DNA from 3 places in the Paenibacillus sp. PDC88 genome. Region 2 is predicted to be linked to each of the others. Evidence: predicted binding sites of a transcription regulator. Region 2 holds the regulator's gene; each other region holds the start of a gene.
The links. Region 2 encodes Rex, which represses fermentation and respiration genes when NADH is low (regulators of the CRP and FNR family bind a similar motif). Its sites were predicted from a motif close to TTGTGAAATATTTCACAA; they were not measured.

Region 1 (5,534 bases), on a different contig from region 2:
TTTACAACGGAGGTTGATTAAATTAATATTAAATTATCTGCCTTCGAACGATGATTTTGTTGATTTTTCGAGGATTGAAACCATTCGCAGAGGTGCGGTTCAGCATGAGCCCACAACGTGGAGCCACGATATAGGCCAAGGAATTGTTTGCATTCGGGAATATGATCATATCATTTTTTCTACCCAGAGGTCTTCTGTATTAGAGCATTATAAATACCAGTTGGATTTCTTGGATGGAGACGCTCAATTGGATCTTACTGAGATTGGCACAAGACTTCATTTATCCTGTCTGGACAGTTGGTCCAGGCCGGTTTCTGCTAGTGAAGCGCTGTTTGATGCGAATACATTCATATGGCCGCTTACGATTCGTTCGCGATTGCCTGGAGATACCATGAAAGTGATGGGATTAAACGGAAGCAAAAAGGTTAAAGATATTTTTATAGATGCCAAAATTCCTCCGTCCCTGCGTTCTCGTATTCCCGTAATATGCGATGGTGCCGGAAACATCATCTGGATTCCGGGCGTACGTCGCTCGATTCATTTCCCGGTAAGTGAAGATTCTACGTCCATCATTCGAATGCTGGTGGAGGAACTTTAGTGGGCCCGAGTGACAGTAATGGTGCAGGTAAGACTTTCATAGTATAACTTAGGAGGTTCGCGACGTTGCAGAACGATATTCAAGAAGTATTGATTAGTGAAGAAGAGCTTCAGAGCAAGATTAAGGAATTGGGAGAAATCCTGAGCAAGGAATATGCAGATCGCAATCCTTTAGTCATTTGTGTACTTAAAGGCGCGTTTATATTTATGGCTGATTTGGTGAAGAACATTACTGTTCCCGTTGAAATGGACTTTATGGCTGTTTCAAGCTATGGTGCTTCGACCAAGTCGTCAGGCGTTGTCAAAATCATTAAAGATCTTGACGCGAGCGTTGAGAACCGTGACGTTCTTATTGTGGAGGACATCATTGACAGCGGTCTTACTCTTACCCATCTAATTGATCTTTTGCAGCGCAGAGGAGCTAAGTCAACGACAGTGGTAACCTTGTTTGACAAACCTTCAGGCCGGAAAGTCGATCTGGAGGCGGACTACACAGGCTTCGTTCTGCCTGATGCATTTGTAGTCGGATACGGTTTGGATTATGCAGAGAAATACCGGAACCTCCCCTACATCGGGATTTTGAAACCGGAAATTTACACTAGCTGATATCCCAGCCATTGAGTAAGGATAACGTTCCTCCCTTTGTTGAGAAGGGCAGAATGGCTATGTTAAAATAACTTAAGTGTCTTGAGAGGAGGTAGGGGATGAATCGGTTCATCCGGAATTCTGGCTTTTATTTAATTTTATTTTTAGTAGTGGTCGGTATCTACCAGGTAATTAATGGTGGAAATGAAGCGGCTGATACCCCTAAATACAATCAGTTTCGGCAGGAGTTATCCGCTAACAACGTAAAGAATCTGAGCCTCCAATTTGACGGTTACACATATCGTGTAACAGGTCAATATAATGAAGTAGCTGAAGGCAAACCAGAAAATTTCATTACGTATATCCCTTACACTGAGACTGCTGTACAGGAAATCGTTGAGGCCAGCGAGACCAATGGCTTTGAACTTGAGCAACAACCGATGAAGGGTGACAGCATTTGGCTGACACTGCTAACATCGTTTATACCTCTTATTTTAATGTTTGTTCTGTTCTTCTTCCTATTCAATCAGGCACAGGGCGGCGGCGGCAAAGTGATGAACTTTGGCAAGAGCCGTGCACGTCTGTATAACGAAGAGAAGAAGAAGGTTACTTTTGAGGATGTCGCAGGAGCTGATGAAGAGAAGCAAGAGCTTGTCGAAGTCGTGGAGTTCTTGAAGGATCCTCGTAAATTTGCGGCAGTTGGCGCAAGAATTCCAAAAGGGGTTCTGCTTAACGGACCTCCGGGAACAGGTAAGACGCTCCTTGCTCGTGCAGTTGCAGGAGAAGCAGGCGTACCGTTCTTCAGTATTTCGGGTTCTGACTTCGTCGAAATGTTCGTCGGTGTCGGTGCATCCCGTGTACGTGACTTGTTTGAGAATGCGAAAAAGAATGCTCCATGTATCATCTTTATTGACGAGATTGATGCGGTAGGTCGTCAGCGCGGCGCCGGACTCGGCGGCGGTCATGACGAGCGTGAGCAAACGCTCAACCAGTTGCTCGTTGAAATGGACGGCTTCGGTGCAAATGAAGGTATTATCATTATTGCTGCGACGAACCGTCAAGACATTCTTGACCCAGCCCTTCTCCGCCCAGGACGTTTTGACCGTCAAATCACGGTAGACCGTCCGGACGTTAAAGGCCGTGAGGCAGTTCTGAAAGTACATGCGCGCAATAAACCACTTACGAAAGACGTTAAGATGGATGTTATTGCGAAGCGTACGACCGGGTTTACCGGTGCAGACCTGGAGAACCTGCTGAATGAAGCAGCACTTCTGGCTGCAAGACGTAATCGTAAAGACATCTCCATGCGTGAGATGGATGAAGCGATTGACCGTGTCATTGTCGGTACTGAGAAGAAGAGCCGTGTAGTCAGCGATCGCGAGAAGCGCATTGTCGCTTATCACGAAGCAGGGCATACGATTGTCGGATATTTCTTGGAGCATGCCGATATGGTTCATAAAGTAACGATTGTCCCACGTGGACGTGCAGGCGGATATGTTATCATGATGCCTAAAGAAGATCGTATGCTTGCAACGAAGCCGGAGCTGCTTGACCGTATTACTGGTTTGCTCGGCGGACGTGCTGCCGAAGAAATCTTTATCGGTGAAATCGGAACTGGTGCATACAGTGACTTCCAACAAGCGACAGGCATTGTACGCAGCATGGTTATGGAATATGGTATGAGTGAGAAGCTCGGACCGCTTCAATTTGGCAACTCTCAAGGACAAGTCTTCTTGGGACGCGATTTTGGACACGAGCCTAACTATAGTGATGCGATTGCCCATGAAATCGACCAAGAGATGAGACGCATGATCACAGAATGCTATGAGCAAGCTAAAGAATTGCTGAACAAGTATTCTAAGGAAGTGCATCTGATTGCTGAAACTCTTCTTGAGAGAGAAACGCTTGATCTTGAAGATATTAAGCAGTTGATAGAGAAAGGTGCCATTACTGACAAGGGTACTGACTCGTCTGGAGGTTCTTCCGAGAGCGGCGAGCCTGTCATCGATAATGTTGGTGATGTGCGTGTCCGTATTCAAGGTAAAGAGAACAACGGATCTCAGCCTGGTGATATTTCCAATGATGGTCCGAGTCAGACAGAGCCTGACACAACATCATCTAACCCAGAGTCTGGGGATGCAAATTCACCCGATCACAACAAACCAACGACGTAATGAATGAGTCATTAAAAGAGATTAAACCGGAGAACGCACGAGCGTTCTCCGGTTTTTTTGATTTAACATGGACAATGCTCCTTAATTTGCGACAATTTTGTGAATTGACACATGGAGGAACCTTCTGTAAATTAGGTGTAAACCTGAATCAGCTTCATGGACTCAGAAATTCAAGTGAGAATGAAATTGATCCACCGATGGTATTCGTATGTCGTACTTTGTGAATCGAATAACAAGCGATGGCATCACAAAGGTGAAAGCGGTTTTTATCTATTGCTTATATAAGGGAGAGGGTCTTCAAGTGGAAGCATTAGCATTAGAGCGTAAGGCAGAAATGAATCGTGAACTGAAGGAACGTATTAAGGTGTTAAAGAAAGAGCGTAATGCAATTATTTTGGCACATTATTATCAACGTGATGAGATTCAGGAGGTAGCTGACTTTCGGGGGGATTCATTCCTGCTTGCTCAGAAGGCAGCACAGACCGATGCCGATGTTATTGTGTTCTGCGGTGTTCACTTCATGGGAGAGAGCGCGAAGATTCTGGCACCGGACAAGAAAGTCATTATTCCGGATGAAAGAGCCGGCTGTCCTATGGCAGACATGGTAAATGTGGATGGACTGCGCAAGCTAAAAGCACAGCATCCGAATGCAAAGGTGGTTACATATATAAACTCCTCGGCCGAGATCAAGGCAGAGACAGATATATGCTGTACTTCTTCCAATGCAGTTAAAGTCATTCAATCCTTGGATGCAGAAGAAATTATTTGGGTACCTGATAAAAATCTGGGCCATTATGTACAGCAGCATACAGACAAGAAGATGATCATCTGGGAAGGCTATTGCAATACTCATGATATGCTGACCGTAAAAGATGTCGTTGAAATGCGTGCCAAATATCCGAATGCAGAGTTTGTTGTTCATCCAGAATGCCGCCCAGAGGTCGTTGAGATGGGTGATTTTGTGGGAAGTACGACAGCTATTTTAGAATATTGCAGAGATTCGGCATGTAAAGAATTTATTGTAGGTACGGAGGACGGAACAGGATATCAGCTTCGAGTGGATAGTCCGGATAAGGAATTCCACTTTGCAACGAAGTTCTTGGTCTGCCCGAATATGAAGGTGAACAATCTCAAGAAGCTGGCTAAGGCACTTGAAACCATGAAGCCCGAAATTTATGTGCCGCAGGATGTGGCTGATCGTGCTCGTTTGTCCCTTGAGCGTATGTTGCAGGTGAAATAATTCACTATGTTTGAGCAGTCCACCTTTTATGAAGAGACGGGAGACAGCAGACGATGATTCCTTCTTACTTGGTTAATTTCGATTTGAAAGAACTGCCTCGAATCGAAACCGATATTCTGATTATTGGCTCAGGCATTGCCGGACTTTACACAGCAATTGAAGCGAGCAGAGATCATCGGGTTCTTATGATTACGAAGAAAACACTCCTTGAGAGCAACACAAGGTACGCGCAAGGAGGCATTGCAGCCGTGACGGCCGAGGATGACTCGCCCCTTTATCATATGCAGGATACATTAACAGCAGGGGCAGGATTGTGCCGCAGCGAAGCGGTGGAGGTACTGGTTAGTGAAGGACCGGACCGGGTTCAGGAGCTCATTCAGCTGGGGACGGCATTTGATATTGAGAACGGCGAGCTTGCACTAACACAAGAGGGGGCACACAGCCATCGCCGGATATTACATGCCAATGGGGATGCAACAGGCTATGAGATCGTAAGAGCCCTGGCTAAAGAAGCAGCAGATCATCCGTCCATTAACGTATGGGATGAGCATTTTGTAATCGATTTAATTACAGAAGCTGGTGAATGCATCGGTGCTCTTGTCCAGTCTGCGAATGGTCAGCGTACTTTTGTGCGAGCCGATGCCGTTGTTCTCTGTTCTGGTGGAGCAGGGCAGTTGTATCGTTATACAACGAACCCTGAGGTGGCTACGGCAGACGGTGTAGCTATGGCCTACCGGGCAGGAGCTGAGATTCGGGATATGGAATTTATCCAGTTCCACCCGACATCATTATGTTATCCTGAGGCGCCTAGATTTCTGATCTCAGAGGCTGTACGAGGAGAAGGGGCCGTGCTGCGGAATATTCATGGAAATCGGTTCATGGAGCGGTATCACCCTCAGCTGGAGCTTGCACCGAGAGATGTGGTTGCTCGTGCCATC
Region 2 (5,534 bases):
GCGGTTGGATCACCGCTGACTCCTTTGTGAATCAGAGCAGCTAGGCGCATCTCTTCAAACATATCCAAATTATTGTTGCTTGCTGCACCATCTGTAGCAAGCGATACAACAACCCCTGCTTTTAACAGCTCAGGTACTCGCGCAACACCGCTCGCCAGCTTCAGGTTGCTTCCAGGATTATGAGCAACAGCCACATTGTATTTGGCGAGCACCTCTATTTCTTCATCCGTTAAATGTACAGCATGTGCCACGAGAGAAGGTCTAGAGAAGAAGCCAAGCTTCTCCAGATGTGCTACTGGACGCAGCCCATACTCTTTTACATTCTGTTCTACTTCAGCGGCCGTTTCGGACATATGTGTATGCAGGGGTAAATTCAGCTCATGTGCCGCTTCTACAAATTTCTCAATAAACTCTGGTCCGCAAGTATATGGTGAATGTGGGGACAGCATCGTCGTGATACGTCCGTCTGCCTGATTATGCCATTCCCGGGCAAAGGTCGTTGCTTCCTTCAGCTTAAATGCACGCAGCTCATCTGAACCGAAGCCAATCGCTCCCCGCATCAGACTTGCGCGAATGCCCGACTCCTGTGCCACTTTCGCCACCTGATTCATCTGATCATACATATCAAGGAAGGCGGTAGTTCCACCTCTCAGCATTTCCAGAACAGATAGCGAGGTCCCCCAGTAGACATCCTCAGCTGTGAACTTTTCCTCCATCGGCCACATTTTTTCTTGAAGCCAGACCTGAAGAGCAAGATCATCGCCATAGCCGCGTAGAAGTGACATCGCTGCATGACCATGTGTATTGATAAGGCCAGGAATAAACAGCTGGTGCTTGCCGTCATGAACCGGAAGACCTTCTGTCCCTTCAGGTAGATCTTCACCTATATATGAGATGCGGTCATCCTCAATCAGCATATAACCGCTGACGATTCGCCATTCAGGATCACTTACTGCAAATTTGCCGTTCTTGATGAGCCACTTATTTGACATCCTCTTCCTCCTCTTTCCCTGCTTCGTTCTCTAGATAATAAGCCAGACTAAGCAGATCTGTAGTGAAGTCCGCTGTATGAATCCGGATATGAGCAGGAGCCTTGATAATAATCGGGGCAAAATTAAGGATCGCTTCAACTCCCGCCTCCACCAGATAATCCGCCACACGCTGAGCTTCCGAATCCGGAACCGTTATAATGCCGATTCTAATGTTCAGATCCTTTACTGTTTTCACCAGCTCTTCCATAGGCTGAACCGTGAGCGTATTGATATTGGAGCCAATCTTCGAGGGCTGGGAATCAAATACGGCGACAATCTTCATATTGTCTTTTACATATCGATTATAGTTCGACAAGGCATGTCCGAGATTACCAGCACCGACAAGTGCCACATTAATCTGTTGATCCAGCTTCAAGATTTGTCTGATTTTATCGATGAGATAAGCTACATCATAGCCGATGCCTTTGCGTCCAAAATCCCCGAAATAAGCGAGATCCTTACGGATTTGCGCTGGATTCAAATCCAGTCTGAGACCAAGCTCCTGTGAAGATACAGTGGTCACTTCTCTTTTGTACAGCTCTTGTAAATAACGCAGATATACTGGCAGTCTTCTTACGACAGCCTCTGAAATTTTGTCCGACTTCAATTACAATTCCCCCTCACAACTGCAAGCAGTGTCCGTGCTTTCTATTACTTCTCTTCATTCGTTACATGTTCCTCTAGCCACTCGCTGATACGCGGAACCATCTTGTCCGTTGTCATATGCTCCATTTTAGGACCTGGCAGGGAATATAAAAAGTACTTGCCATAATACGATTCAATGACTCTTGTATCATACACGATAACGATGCCTCGGTCCTTAGCGGTTCGCACCAGTCTTCCGAAACCTTGTTTAAACCGAATAACCGCCTGAGGTACCGAGAGCTTCATAAACGGATTTTTCTTCTCCTGCTGCAGCAGTTCGCTCTTGGCTTCTACAACAGGATGGTTAGGAGGCTGGAAAGGCAGCCGTACAATAGCCAAACAGGATAAAGCTTCTCCTGGAATATCGACACCTTCCCAGAAGCTGCTCGTTCCAAGCAATACAGAAGCTTTGGCCTCCTGGAATCTTCTCGTCAGCTTGGTCCGGCTCCCACTGTCTACCCCTTGTCCAAACACGGAAATATCACTTGAGGCGAGAGCTTCCTTCAGCGGCTCATGTACTTGTCTCAACATCTTGTAAGAGGTAAACAGGACAAGCATTCTGCCCTTCGTTGCCTGTGCGGCCTCTGACAAAGATTTGACGAGCATACTGACAAAATGATCATCACCCACACTGCCCTTCACACTTGGAAAATCACGCGGAACCACAAGAAGAGCTTGTTCCCGGTAATTAAACGGAGACGGCAGCTGTGATGTGAGCAATCTCTGCTGCTCCTGTGCTTCGGTCAGTCCAAGCTGATCGATCATAAACTGGAACGATTTATCTACCGATAAAGTAGCCGAGGTTAAAATAACGCTTCGCTTCTTATCAAAGAACATTTCCTTCAGCTGAGGACTTACATCTACAGGAACTGCATACAGCTGAAGCGACTTGCTCTTGAATTGTCCGCTGGCCTCCAGCCAATATACGGTCCCTGCATCATCAAGGCGCATGAAATGTCTTAATTGATCTTTGAAGCCAGCCAGATCCTTAACGAGCCCGGTAACGTCTGTAATAAGGCTGTCGGCCGTATAATCGTCGAGATCTTCTCTTACTTCACTAAGAACCTTATCTGCCTTACGAACCAATTCTGAAACCGTCACATAGAACTGATTCTCAACTGCTGCAAGCTTATCCCACTTCTTCGGTTTGTTCTGCGGCTTCAGTCTTAATGTGAACTGTCCTGCTTCTCCAGGGGCTGCATCACTTCGTTCTGGCAGTAAGCTGAACAGCATTTCACTGAGCTGATCCCAAGTTTCCTTCGCTTCTAGAGCGGATGGGAACAGCTGATCAATAGCAGAGGTCCACTCCACCATCTGCTCATGGCTGGACTGCGCTATTTTTTGACGCAGAGCAGGGAATTGTCCGTTCCGACTATCTTTAAATAATCGGGTAAGCGCATGAACCACCGTAAAATATTTCATATGCATTCCAAGATGCTTACCGGCGACCTCCTCGAATTGATGCGCCTCATCTATGACGAGATGCTCATAAGCAGGAAGCAATTGGTGACTAGCCTTAACGTCCGTAAACAGCTTGGAATGATTGGTAATCACTACATCAGCAATGCCGGCCTCATGTCTTGCACGATGGTAAAAGCATTTCTTAAACCAAGGGCAGCTTCGGCCCAGGCAGGAATCCGAATCGCTTTGTACCGTTTCCCAAAAATCACCGCCGCGATAACTTAGATTGAGCTCCTCATCATCACCGGTTTCGGTTTGAGTCAGCCATACCAGCATCTGTGCAGCAGTAAATACGTCCTCCTTCGGGGTTACAAACTCCTTGTTGTTCAGCTTCTGTTCAAATTTACGCAGACACAGGTAATGCCCTCTTCCTTTGAACACAGCAGCTTTGAACGGAAAAGGAACCACCTCCGTGAGTAGCGGAATATCCCGCTCACGAAGCTGCTCCTGAAGATTGATCGTATGTGTGCTTACCGTTACCTTCGTCTCCTGTCTGACACTATGATAAATCGAAGGCAGCAAATAACCCAGTGACTTCCCCGTGCCTGTCCCGGCTTCAATGAGTAAATGCTTGTCCTCATCCATCGCCTTCGTCACTTCTGTGAACATCATATTCTGGGATTCGCGTTCCTCATAATGAGGCAGTGTTTGCTTCAGGCGCAGCTGAACCTCATCCATATATTCTTGAAAAGTTAATTTTTCTAATGGATTGGGTTCATGTTCATCCCTGGGCGGAGCGATCTGTGACCAATCGTCAATCTTAAGCGCGAGCTGTCTATAATAGGTCTGATTATCCAGATCGTGAATAGGCTCCATTTCTTTCTCTGAAAGAATCCCATCAAAAAACCAGCCCAAATCACTATCTTCCGCAGCAAACAAATCGGTAAGCCGCTGTAAAGTGATCAATGGCAGGCTCTTAAGCTCCTCAAGACTCTTTAAGAAAATGTGTGCTGTTGCCAGAGCATCACTATCTGCCTGATGTGGACGGTCATGGGTGAATCCAAATTCGCCTGCTACGTAACCCAGCTGATAGGAGGATAAGGACGGAAAGCAAATTTTCAGGAAATCCATAGTGTCCAAAATGCGGCCTGTAAATGGCAAGTACCCGCATCGGTCAAGCGCATTTTGTAAAAAATGAAAATCAAAGCTCACATTATGCCCTACGAGTACGACATCATCCAGCAATGGAACGAGCTCCATCATCATTTCCTCAAGCTCCGGAGCATCCTTCACATCATTGTCCGTAATTCCCGTTAACCCCGTAATAAATGGAGGAATGGGAACGCCGGGATTCACATAGGAGCTGAAAGTGTCTTTAATTGTATAATCATGATCTATGATGGCAAGTCCAACCTGGATAATTTCACCAAGGGACTGAGTACCTGTTGTTTCAAAATCAAGCACAGCAAATTTCATGATGAGTAAACGTTCCCTTCTACAGTCTCTTTAGTAGCATAGCAAAAAAAAAGACTTTTGAACATGAAACAGACAAAAAGGCGATGTCTTGTCAGGACATCGCCTTTTGCGATTGCGCTGTTTCAATAGGTGCTTAGGAGAGGGAGAGCAGCTGTGTTCCATACTGGAGTACGGCATTTTTGGAACGGCATGCTTCCAGATTGTAGAGCGGCTCCGGCAGGGATGGATCATGTTCTAATGCAAGTGCAAAGCAGGACTGGGCCTGCTTGAGCTCCATTTGCTTCGCATGAATACAACCTAGTGCATTGTATGCCATGGCTTTCATTCTGGGCTGATCACAGCTAAGAATGATCCGATTCAGCTCCGCAGATGCGGTATGCATTTGTTCCAGGTGAAGGTAGCACATCGCGAGGTACAGCCTCGATAACAGGCTATCGGGATATACTTCCACCACTTTGCCAAACTCCTCGGCAGCATGCTGATACATGAGCAGCTTGAAATAACCAAGTCCTTTAACAAAGGTATGAAGCTCCAGCTCCGGAATCGATGTAAAAGGATCTGTCCCTCGGAAAATTCCACTTTCGCGAATCTTGGCCATTTTCTCTTCAAATGACATCCATTCGTCGATAATGCCGTCGCTCATTTTCTTAAGCAGGTTCCATCGCTGCAGCATTTCCTGTTTCTTCTCGACGGGTGCGGCGGTGTAGTAATTGGCAATCTCATCAAGCGATTGATTCATTTCCGCAAATAGATGTTGAAACATGGCATGCATCCCACCCTTAGCAAAATGGATTAGTGCAGTAACCTAATCACATTTTTTGCTCTTTGGGCACTTTTCATTCTTCATTCCATGGATTACAAAATGGTCGCATGAACTTCTTCATGCATGGTTTGAACCGGCTTATTCCCCCCGTCCACAAATACAACGGTCGGCTTATGTTGAACTGCTTCTTCATTGGACATCATTGCATAAGCAATAAT
Region 3 (5,534 bases), on a different contig from region 2:
TTTCCGGTCTTTGCCAAAGTAGAGGTGAACGGAGAGAACACCCATCCCTTGTTCCAGTACCTCAAAGAGCAGGAGCCTGGTGCTGGCGAGACCAGTGACATCCAGTGGAATTTCACGAAGTTTGTTATTGATCGGGATGGACAGGTGATTCAGCGCTTTGAGCCCAAGCAATCTCCAGAAGAAATGACCGAGCTCATCGAGAAGCTGTTGTAGGTAGATTTTATATTATTATGAAAAAAACGAAGCTTGTCACCCATTAATGGAATCAAAAGATTCTATGGGATGACAAGCTTTTTATATTGAGATCATGCTTTCCATATATCGTGCTGAATTGAAACGGCTGATTTGTAAATGCTAATACCGATCCACCTGTTTAAGTACAGGTGAAGAAGATTTGGTAAAGGCATAATTGCTGCTTCGCCTGCTGCGAATGATCATCCAGGCAGCGATAAGAAGCACGAGTCCATTAAGGACGAAGATCCAGCGGATCGGCATCAGGCTGCCAAGCAGACCGCCGATAATTGGCCCTGCCATGGTCGCGAGCTGCGAAGCCGATTGGTTGAGGCTGAAGGCCCTGCCTCTAAATGCGGAATCCGTCGTTTCCACGATGAGTGCATTAATGGTTGGATATACAGCAGCAAAAAACAATCCGTATCCGAACCGAAGCAGGCCGAAGCCAATATAATCGCTTACAAGAACCTGAAGCATGTTGCCAAGTCCGCCGCCGACAAGTCCAATAATGAGAATTTTGGAGTAGCCGATTCGCTGTCCAATCTTGGCCCACCTTGGAGCCATGATGATGGTCGCGATGCCGACGGAAGAGAAAATAATTCCAGAGGTCAGGGAGGCTTCATCAACCGATACACCCATCTCCATGACGTATACGGTAAGAAGCGGCTCCAGAATCATGACAGAAAAAGTCGTCACGGCCATAATGGCGAGCAGTGCCATGAATGGTTTATTGGCAGATGCCTGCTTAATATCATCCCGTACTCTTGAACGGGCGGCAGAACGATTAAAATTATGCTCTTTGACAAAGAAGGTAGCAATGAGTGCGGACACCAGCACAATCAGGGCAGAGAACAGAAAAGCATTGCGGTTACCGTAGTAATGGCTGACAACTCCGCCGATCAAGGGACCGATGATGCTGCCGGTAGCTCCTGCGGTCGACATGATCCCGAGAGCATATCCGGTTTTGGCCTCCGGCGTGTTCGTGGCTACGAGCGCAATGGAAGCAGGCACGAAGCCCGCTAGCAGCCCCTGAAAGATGCGGACGGCAATAAAGACATAAGGATCGTGCACAAAGTAGCTGATTAAATACAGGAAGGCAAGCGCAAATCCTGAGCGAATGAGCATCGGTTTTCGCCCGTATTTGTCAGCAAGAGAGCCCCAGAAAGGGGATATCAGTGCACTGGCGAGAAAAGTAATCCCAAAAGCAACCCCGGCCCACAGCTCGATATAGTCTTCTCCGACATCCAGCTCGGTATTCATAAATATGGGCAAGAAGGGGATGGAGATGGAATAAGCTGTGCTGCAAAAAAAGACACCGACCCATAGCACAAACAAATTCCGTTTCCAAGAGAACTTCATAATGTGCAGCTCCTTTCCTAATAAAATAAACCGTATTTCGCGGCTGATCCGCTAACAGGTCTCATTCTACTCCTAAAATATGGAACCGCCAATGGCAGCAGGGAGTCCAGCTGTCTTTCGGGGAACGAAGGAGAACGGTCCAAATGTATCAAATCCCTTTCTAATCAAGGCTTTCTGAGTTCATTTGTTTTCTTTAGCGGCCTTATAAACAAAATTTTTTGTAAAAAGTTAAACTTGGCTTGAATTGTGAAATGTGTCACATTATAATAAAGACATAGACATAGTGAAATAAATCACATTCAACAAAGATAGGATGCTACAGGGCAGTTTTTCGATGGATGGTTATTAGCTTAGCTTAACGAAATAAAGCCCTGGCATCGTTAACCCTATAGTAGTGAAATATTTCACATCACAACCATAAAGCTCTTTTTTAACCTTAAGGAGGTATTTTAGAATGAAAGTAGCCGTTATTGGATGTACACACGCTGGGACAGCAGCCATTATTAATACAGCAAAGCTTTATCCAGATGCCGAAATTACCGTTTATGAACGCAATGACAATGTATCCTTCTTATCCTGCGGGATTGCACTATATGTTGGCGGGGTCGTTAAAGATCCTCACGGATTGTTCTATTCTTCACCTGCACAGCTGCAGGAGCTGGGCGTCAAAATGCGTATGCTTCATGAAGTAATTGAAGTGGATACGAAGGCTAAATCGCTTAAAGCACGCAGCTTGAACACAGGCGAGGAGCTTGTGGACACTTATGACAAGCTGATTGTGACGACTGGATCATGGCCGATTATTCCGAATCTTGAAGGGATTGATCTGAACAACGTGCTTCTGTGCAAGAACTATGAGCACTCCAATACGATTATTGCCAAATCTCAAGATGCACGCCACGTAACCGTTGTAGGTGCAGGCTATATCGGTATTGAGCTGGTCGAAGCATTCCAGATGAATGGCAAAGAAGTAACGCTGATTGATGCAGAAGACCGCATTCTAAGCAAATATTTGGATGCTGAATTTACCGACCGTATTCAGTCCGACCTCACGGACAAGGGCATTCAGCTTGTGCTTGGCGAGAAAGTAAGCCGCTTCGAAGGAGAAGAGGGCAGCGTACGCAAAGTCGTTACCGACAAAGGCACTTACGAAACCGATCTGGTTATTCTGTGCATTGGCTTCCGTCCGAACACCGAGCTCTTAAAGGGTCAGGTTGACATGATGCCGAACGGAGCGATTCTGGTGGATCGCTACATGCGCACAAGCAATCCTGATGTCTTTGCAGCCGGAGACAGCAGTGCGATCTATTACAATCCAACTCGACAAGCATCCTATATTCCGCTCGCAACCAATGCGGTGCGCATGGGTACGCTGGTTGCCCGCAACCTCAAGGCTCCTGTGACACGCTACATGGGAACCCAAGGTACATCAGGGATCAAGATTTATGAACAGAACATCGCGGGAACAGGCCTGACAGAAGCTGGGGCAGTAGCAGCGGGACTTAAGGTCGAGAGCGTTACTCTCGAGGACAGCTATCGTCCGGAATTCATGCCTACGGCAGAGAAGGTTCTAATTAAAGTGATATTTGAGCAGGAATCCCGCCGGATTGTGGGGGCACAGCTGATGAGTGAAGCCGAGCTTACACAGTCGATTAATACCTTGTCCGTATGTATCCAGAATGAGATGACTGTAGATGAGCTGGCGTTTATCGACTTCTTCTTCCAGCCGCACTACAACAAGCCTTGGAACTTCCTGAACAGTGTAGGACAGAAAGCACTGAAGCCAGTTGATGCCCAAGCTCAAGAGAAGAAGGAAGAGGTTCTCGTTTAATAATCCTATATTTGATTGGACTTATGACCGTCAGCGCATTTTGCTCTGGCGGTTTTTTCATACGCTAAGAATTGCAGTTTATTCTAAATCGTCTTATCTGCAAGTGAAGACTACGAATAAGAATACCGATCCAGTATTTATGTTTGTGAATTTATTAACAATCGAGAGCTTGAAAAAGCGATACAATGGAGGTATGGGTTAATGTAAAAGAAATAAGGGGGATGGCTCATGGCAGCTCAGAAACCTAAAGACATTGCTGAACTTACAGCGGATACCGGCTTTGCCAAAGCCCATAATCCACTATCTGTCGTCTTGATCCTCGGCTTTTTGGCGGGTGTATATATATCCCTTGGATTTCTGCTCTATATCAGGGTTACCGCAGCGGCTCCCGAAGCTTGGGGCAGTATTACGAATCTGATCGGGGCGCTTGTATTCCCCATCGGCCTGGTGCTGGTATTGATTGCCGGAGGAGAGCTCCTGACGGGCAATATGATGGCCGTATCTCTGGCAAGATTGCGAGGGCGGATCTCTACACTTCTGCTCATCCGAAACATGGCGCTTGTCACGTTGGCAAATTTCGCGGGGGCCATTTTTGTTGCCTACTTTTTCGGTCATGTGCTGGGGATGACAGGTGAAAGCGTCTATCTGGATAAAGTGGTGGATATGGCGGGACATAAGCTGGAAGACAGCTTCCTGCAGGCTTTTATTTCGGGAATAGGCTGTAACTGGCTTGTGGCACTTGCGGTGTGGCTGTCTTATGCAGCAGATACGATGAGTGGAAAGGTGCTCGGGATCTGGATTCCGACAGCAGCGTTTGTAGCGATTGGCTTTCAGCACGTTGTCGCGAACATGTTTCTCATACCCGCTGCCATATTTGAAGGACATTATTCCTGGAGCATGTATCTGGCTAATTTCATTCCGGTTTGGCTGGGCAATTTTGCAGGTGGAGCCGTGTTTGTAGCAGGTGCCTATTATTTGGCGTATCTTCATGAACAGCCGCAAGGCAAGCCTCTTGCACAGGGTGCCAAGGACAATACTAAAATTCGCCATGTCTAGGTTCGGGGGAACGAAACCTTTACATGACGAATTTTCGGGAGTGGTCTATGATACGGCACTTGGAGGAGGGGTCTTCCTAACTCCTAACTGCCTTGATTTTTATTACCCTTGCATGGAAATGATGAAACAAGTGAAAAAAATATTTTTGATTAGATCAGCTCGTGTGAAAAGCGGTTACTGCCAGTGGCGGGAACTGCTTTTATTTTTTGTCACACTTTGACGATTATGGAATCCGGAATTATGATAAAAGAACTGGTTTGAGCGACTTTGAAACTTAAGAAGTGCTATGAGAAAGGAGAGGCAAGCTGTGATTAATGAACAGAATGGAATATTTCCTGCTGTATGTCCACTTGATTGCCCCGACACCTGCGGACTACTGTTGCATAAGAAGGAAGGCAAAATTGTGAAGGTGACCGGCAACCCGGATCACCCGATTACCAAGGGCGCCATTTGTAACAAGGTCCGAAACATGACAGAACGTATATATGATGAGAAACGTCTGAAGTATCCTTTGCGGAGAACGGGTCTCAAGGGCGAGGGTAAATTTGAGCGGATAACCTGGGAGGAAGCGATCAGCGAGATTACGGGACGTTTCAAGGCTATATCGCAGGAATACGGAGCAGAGGCTATTTTGCCTTACAGCTTCTATGGAAATATGGGGATTCTCGGTGTAGACGGAATGGATCGGCGCTTCTTCAATGCGCTTGGTGCAAGTCAGCTGGAGCAGACCATATGTAATGCAGCCGGCACTACCGGATGGAAATATACGATGGGTGCGAACCGGGGGACTGTGCCGGAAGAAACAGAGCATGCCGATGTCATTATCGTGTGGGGCGGAAATATTATCAGCACGAACATGCATCAGGTAGTCCTTGCAGAGAAAGCGCGTAAAGCAGGTGCTAAGGTCATTGTCATTGATGTTCATCGCAACCGCACGGCACAGTGGGCGGACTGGTTCGTACCGCTGTATCCCGGAACCGATGCCGCACTCGCACTCGGCATGATGAACGTGCTGTTCGAGAAGGGGCTTGTAGATGAGGCATTCTTGCAGCAACAC

Region 1: a site for Rex is predicted at 3,575-3,592, ahead of nadA (quinolinate synthase NadA). Genes of this name have one in related genera too.
Region 3: a site for Rex is predicted at 3,565-3,582, ahead of BLW49_RS11490 (formate/nitrite transporter family protein). Genes of this name have one in related genera too.

The regions. Positions count from the first base shown of each region.
Region 1 is NZ_FNNT01000014.1:44,522-50,055, forward strand. It holds gene tilS (tRNA lysidine(34) synthetase TilS) at 1-598, shown strand, start outside; gene hpt (hypoxanthine phosphoribosyltransferase) at 664-1,203, shown strand; gene ftsH (ATP-dependent zinc metalloprotease FtsH) at 1,302-3,356, shown strand; gene nadA (quinolinate synthase NadA) at 3,658-4,596, shown strand; gene nadB (L-aspartate oxidase) at 4,650-5,534, shown strand, end outside.
Region 2 is NZ_FNNT01000002.1:281,084-286,617, reverse strand. It holds gene BLW49_RS07950 (amidohydrolase) at 1-992, opposite strand, end outside; gene BLW49_RS07945 (redox-sensing transcriptional repressor Rex) at 982-1,638, opposite strand; gene dinG (ATP-dependent DNA helicase DinG) at 1,683-4,553, opposite strand; gene BLW49_RS07935 (hypothetical protein) at 4,687-5,316, opposite strand; gene panD (aspartate 1-decarboxylase) at 5,409-5,534, opposite strand, start outside.
Region 3 is NZ_FNNT01000003.1:206,361-211,894, reverse strand. It holds gene BLW49_RS11505 (glutathione peroxidase) at 1-213, shown strand, start outside; gene BLW49_RS11500 (MFS transporter) at 355-1,590, opposite strand; gene BLW49_RS11495 (FAD-dependent oxidoreductase) at 2,045-3,421, shown strand; gene BLW49_RS11490 (formate/nitrite transporter family protein) at 3,650-4,477, shown strand; gene BLW49_RS11485 (molybdopterin-containing oxidoreductase family protein) at 4,764-5,534, shown strand, end outside.